2 regions of the Pectobacterium artocarpous genome follow, and region 2 is predicted to be linked to the other one. Evidence: predicted binding sites of a transcription regulator. Region 2 holds the regulator's gene; the other holds the start of a gene.
The links. Region 2 encodes PhoB, which activates phosphate uptake and scavenging genes when phosphate is short. Its sites were predicted from a motif close to CTGTCATAAAACTGNCNNAT; they were not measured.
Positions count from the first base shown of each region.

Region 1: serA (phosphoglycerate dehydrogenase) is a predicted target of PhoB. The motif match lies at 1,459-1,478, and genes of this name have one in related genera.

Region 1 is NZ_JBJXVK010000002.1:56,646-59,793, reverse strand. It holds partial or broken gene ACKQAD_RS01345 (zinc-binding dehydrogenase) at 1-35, shown strand, start outside; gene serA (phosphoglycerate dehydrogenase) at 105-1,337, opposite strand; gene rpiA (ribose-5-phosphate isomerase RpiA) at 1,632-2,291, opposite strand; gene ACKQAD_RS01330 (LysR family transcriptional regulator ArgP) at 2,531-3,148, shown strand, end outside.
Region 2 is NZ_JBJXVK010000005.1:94,840-97,987, reverse strand. It holds gene ACKQAD_RS04630 (PstS family phosphate ABC transporter substrate-binding protein) at 1-244, opposite strand, end outside; gene phoR (phosphate regulon sensor histidine kinase PhoR) at 260-1,582, opposite strand; gene phoB (phosphate response regulator transcription factor PhoB) at 1,610-2,299, opposite strand; gene sbcD (exonuclease subunit SbcD) at 2,583-3,148, shown strand, end outside.

The DNA.
Region 1 (3,148 bases), on a different contig from region 2:
GGCATATGCGCGGCAAGATCGTTATCGCGCTTTAATAACGCAGCCAGCCCCATTTGGGACTGGCTGTTTATTCACCGATTAGCGTATTCGCCGATTAAAACGAATTAGAACAGCAGACGGGCACGAATGGTGCCTGGAATCGCCTTCATCAGCTGTAGCGCCGTTTGCGCGCCATCCGTTTCTACGTCAATGACCACATAACCAATTTCAGGCGTCGTTTGCAGATATTGCGCGGCAATGTTAATGCCCTGCTCAGCAAAGATCTGGTTAATTTTGGTAATAATGCCAGGACGGTTTTCATGGATGTGCAGCAGGCGGCTGGCGCGTGCGCCATGAACAGGCAGCGACACTTCCGGGAAATTCACCGCAGACAGCGTAGAACCATTGTCTGAATATTTCGCCAGTTTTCCAGCGACTTCATCACCGATATTTTCCTGTGCTTCCTGCGTGGAACCACCGATGTGCGGCGTCAGCAGCACGTTGTCAAACTCACACAGCGGCGACAGGAACGGATCGCTGTTGGTCGCCGGTTCCTGTGGGAACACGTCAATGGCCGCACCGGACAGATGCTTGCTGCTCAGCGCTTCGCATAGTGCAGGAATATCAACCACCGTACCGCGAGCGGCGTTAATCAGGATGGAACCCGGCTTCATCAGCGCCAGCTCTTCCGCCCCCATCATGTTCTGCGTGCTGTCATTTTCCGGTACGTGCAGGCTCACTACGTCGCTCATGTTCAGCAGATCGGACAGGTGGCGCACCTGCTGAGCATTACCCAGTGGCAATTTACTTTCAATATCATAGAAGTAAACGTGCATCCCCAGGCTTTCAGCCAGAATACCCAACTGAGTACCGATATGGCCGTAGCCGATGATCCCCAGTTTTTTGCCGCGCGCTTCAAACGAGCCCACCGCCAGTTTGTGCCAGATACCACGGTGCGCTTTCGCGTTCGCTGCCGGGATACCACGCAACATCAGCAGCATTTCGCCGATCACCATTTCTGCCACGGATCGGGTATTGGAAAACGGGGCGTTAAATACCGGAATACCGCGTTTGGTCGCGGCCGACAGATCAACCTGATTAGTCCCGATACAGAAACACCCTACCGCGATCAGTTTTTCCGCAGCAGAAAAAATCTCTTCTGTCAGTTGGGTACGCGAGCGGATACCCACAAAGTGCGCATCGCGGATGGAGGCCTTCAGCGCCTCAGGTTCCAGCGCGCCTTTATGGAACTCGATGTTGGTGTAACCGGCTGCACGCAGGTTATCCAACGCGCTCTGGTGCACGCCTTCCACTAACAGAAACTTAATCTTGTCTTTTTCCAGTGATACCTTTGCCATTTCCCGACCTTATTTTCAGACTTCAAATGTGACAGAGTACTAAATAGCCTCTGCCAACATAACAAAAATTACGCAGTCAGCAATACAAACGATTGCTTCGCCCGCATCACGCCACAAAGAAGCGTGTCTGATTTATGGCAAAAAATATTGCCAAAGATGTGCATTGCCATATCGGCGATAAACAAAATAAGAAAATGTGATATTAAGTACCGAAAATGAGTCGTTAACTAAATAGAATTTTTTAGCTAAAAAATTTCTGACGTAGACGTCATCCACGCCAGAATCATCACACACTCATTTAACGACGGTTTTTACACCCTCAGCCGTACCGACTAACGCGACATCGGCACCGCGATTGGCGAACAGCCCAACGGTCACCACGCCGGGGATACCATTGATGTGATTCTCTACCGCGACCGCATCCATAATATTCAGGTTGTGCACATCCAGAATGACGTTGCCGTTATCCGTCACGATGCCCTGACGATATACCGGCTGTCCGCCCAGCTTCGCTAATTCACGAGCCACGTAAGACCGCGCCATCGGAATGACTTCAACCGGCAACGGGAATTTGCCCAGCACATCAACCTGCTTGGATGCATCAACGATGCAGACGAACTGGCGCGACAGTGCCGAAATGATTTTTTCGCGAGTTAGCGCCGCGCCACCGCCTTTGATCATCTGCATGTGGCCATTGATCTCATCCGCGCCATCGACGTAGACATCAAGCGAATCCACCTCATTGGCGTCAAAAACGGGGATACCCAGACTTTTCAGCTTTTCTGTTGAGGCATCCGAGCTGGAAACCGCGCCTTTGATTTGATGTTTTATCGAACCCAGCGCATCAATAAAGTGTGCTGCCGTCGATCCGGTCCCAACTCCCACGATGGTGTCTGGGCGAACGTAGTCGAGCGCTGCCCATCCCACTGCTTTTTTCAGTTCATCTTGCGTCATAATCTGCTTCTGGCCTGTAGAATCGATATACGAAAACGTGTGCGTATTATAGAACATGCACGTTGGGTAAAGCGTGTAAATTCACTTCACCACCGATGCATTATTTCATGCGCCTCATTTCACACCTACCCTGCTGAATCGTGATTGCGCATAATAGCCAAAATAAGATTTCTGCATGGCAAATCAGCAAAATGTGGCATAGTGAAAAAAACAGACTCATTCAGAGGATTTTGACTTTCATGAAACGCCCGGACTATCGAACGCTTCAAGCTCTGGATGCCGTCATCCGCGAGCGTGGTTTTGAGCGCGCCGCCCAAAAATTGTGTATCACCCAATCGGCCGTTTCGCAGCGTATCAAACAGTTGGAAAACCTGTTCGGCCAGCCGCTCTTGGTCAGAACCATCCCTCCCCGCCCGACGGAGCAAGGGCAGAAGCTGCTGGCGCTGCTTCATCAGGTTGAGTTGTTGGAAGAGGAGTGGTTAGGAAATGAAACCGACAGCGATATCCCGCTGCTGTTGTCGCTGGCGGTGAACGCCGATAGTCTGGCAACCTGGCTGCTGCCCGCACTACAGCCGGTGCTGGTCGATTCACCGATTCGTCTAAATTTGCAGGTAGAAGACGAAACGCGCACGCAGGAAAGGCTGCGTCGAGGTGAAGTAGTCGGTGCGGTGAGTATTCAGTCCCAGCCGCTGCCAAGCTGTCTGGTGGATAAACTGGGCGCACTGGATTATCTGTTTGTGGCCTCGCCTACCTTTGCCGCCCGCTATTTTCCCAATGGCGTAACGCGTTCGGCGCTGCTGCGCGCGCCCGCGGTCGCCTTCGACCATCTGGATGACATGCATCAGGCTTTTTTACAG
Region 2 (3,148 bases):
GCCCAAGCTGCGCCGCACCCGATGCCAGAGACGTCGGTGCAGAGGACGATCCGGCGGCCTGGATCTGTAAATTCACGTTCGGGTAATGCTGGCTGAAATCCGCCGCCCAAAAGGCCATCAGGTTAGCCAACGTATCCGACCCCGCACTGGAGAGGTTTCCCGCCAGCATCTGGCGAGGCTGTGCAACGCAAAATGCGCTGAACAGCAGTAAAAAAGCGCCCGCAATACGAGTGGCGGATGTCATGGGTAGCGTTTTCCGTCAGGCCGAAGGTTTCACCGTATTTTCAGCCAGAGAGGCAGGGACAATCAACCGATTCGGCAACGTAAAGACAAAACGCGAGCCTAGACCATCCTCACTCATGATTTCCAGACGGGAATCATGATGGCTGAGCGCATGCTTCACAATCGCCAGCCCCAGCCCGCTGCCGCCCGTCTGCCGTGAACGCGCCTTATCGACCCGATAAAAACGCTCCGTCAGACGTGGCAAATGCTCGGCCGCAATTCCCGGCCCGTTATCGCTAACCTGAAATTGCGCCCCTTGCGGGATCTTCTGCCAGCAGACTTCGATGCGCGTTCCCGCTGGCGTATGGTTAATCGCGTTATACACCAGATTGGATACCGCGCTGCGCAGCTGTTCTTCATTACCAAACACACAGAGATTTTCGTTCACACGAAAGACGATCTCATGGCGTTCCTGGCTTAGGGTCTGCGCTTCACGCTGTAACACGCGCAGCATCAGTGGAATATCGACTTTTTCATTCAGATCGATCGCCGTCGCCGCCTCAATGCGGGACAAGGTCAGCAACTGTTTGACCAACCCGTCCATACGCCGGGTCTGTTCCTGCATGGTATTCAGCGCTTTTCCTCGCAACGCTGCATCCAGCGTTTCTTCTTGCATCATTTCCAGATAGCCTTGCAACACCGTCAGCGGCGTACGCAGCTCATGGCTCACATTGGCAAAAAAGTTACGTCTGGCACCTTCAAGCTGGTGCATTTGCGTAATATCACGTACGACCATCAGGAGTTGCCCTTCGGAATAGGGCATCACGCGAAATTCAACATGGTGGGAATTATTCAACTGCAATGTGAGAGGGCGGCTAAAGTCTTGCCCTTTCATGTAATTGGTGAATTCGGGATAGCGTAATAAGTTGAGGATATTCTGACCGTTATCTTCCGGCCAGCGGAAATTGAGCAGATGCTGCGCCAGATGATTACACCAGAAAATCGTCCCTTCTTCGGTGGTGATCACCACAGCATCCGGCAAGGATTCCGCCCCGCTGCGAAACCGTTTGATCAGAAGCGCCAGTTCACGACGTCGGCGTCGATTACGCAACTGCATCTGGTAAAGCCCGTAAAACAGCGGTTCCCAGCTCCAACGCCCCGGTGGGGGCGTCATGCTGCGGTCAACCCACAGCCAATAAGAGAGTTTAAGCTGGTTATAAAAGTTCCAGCAGAGTAAGCCTAATACGGCGACCAGCAGAAACCAGGGCAGATAGCCAAAAATCAGCCCCAGCAACAACGCGGGCAAACAAAAAAAAGCCAGCTCCAATGCCAGCCTTTTCCAGGATAAACGTTCTAGCACGTTAATATATCTCCGGTTACGCTTACCTCAATAACGCGTTGAAAAACGGTAGCCCGTTCCCCGAACGGTTTGCACCATTTTGTCATGTCCGCTGGTTTCGAGCGCTTTACGTAGGCGACGAATATGGACGTCGACAGTACGATCCTCAACATATACGTTAGTGCCCCAAACATGGTTCAGCAACTGTTCCCGGCTGTAAACACGTTCAGGATGCGTCATAAAGAAATGCAGCAGCTTGAATTCCGTCGGCCCCATGTCCAATGCGTGCTCTTCGGTCGTCACGCGATGTGAGGAAGGATCGAGGCTCAGGCCGCGCATTTCAATGACTTCTTCCACCGCCATCGGTGAAATACGGCGCATCACGGCTTTGATACGCGCCACTAATTCTTTGGGTGAAAACGGCTTAGTAATGTAATCATCCGCTCCCACTTCAAGCCCGCGCACACGGTCTTCTTCTTCACCGCGTGCGGTCAACATCATCACCGGAATATCACGCGTCAGCGCCTCCCGCTTCATATGCTTGATGAATTGCAGGCCCGAACCTCCTGGCAGCATCCAGTCCAATAACACCAGTTCAGGGAATGGCTCCGACAGTTGCGTTACCGCACTGTCATAATCTTCGGCTTCAACTGGTTGATAACCATTTTGCTCCAGTACAAAGCAGACCATTTCACGAATTGGTGCTTCATCTTCCACGACTAATATGCGTTTTGCCATTGTTAATCCTGTCGTTAATCATCGTCGCTGTTAGCAGGCGAAAGGCATTATGCGTCAGTTTTATGACAGATTTATGAAAAACACCCGGATCTCTCCGCGCGATGTTACAGCGCATACATCCGATTTTCGAGCCGCTTTCCAAACTCCAGATTCCACCGCGACAGCCGTCCTCCCTGCTATATATAATCATGGCATGACGATGACAGAGCACCATGGCGACGGTACATCCTTTCACACAATGAATAATGACAACGCCACGCGGCATGAATATCGAGAGAACACAATGCGCATTATCCACACCGCCGATTGGCATTTAGGGCAATATTTTTATACCAAAAGCCGCGCCGCTGAACATCAGGCTTTTCTGCACTGGCTCATCGCTCAGGTGGAGCACCATCAGGTTGATGCCATTATAGTCGCAGGCGATATTTTTGATAACGGCTCGCCCCCCAGCTATGCGCGGGAAATGTATTATAGCTTCGTGGTAGAACTACAACGCACAGGCTGTCAGCTCGTTATTCTCGGCGGCAACCACGATTCCGTCGCGATGTTAAACGAATCCCGCGATTTGCTGGCCTGCCTGAACACACAGGTGATGGCCTGCGCCAGCGACGATCCGGCCCAGCAAGTGCTCATGCTGAAAAACCGTCAACAGCAACCCGGCGCCCTGCTCTGTGCCATTCCTTTTTTGCGCCCACGCGATGTCCTGGCCAGCAAAGCCGGACAATCCGGTGATGAAAAACAGCTAGCGCTACAGGCAGCGATTACCGCACACTACCAGCAGTGTTACCAACTGGCTTGCCAAATGCGCGACGAACTTGGCCTGCCGCTGCCGATTATTGCAACTGG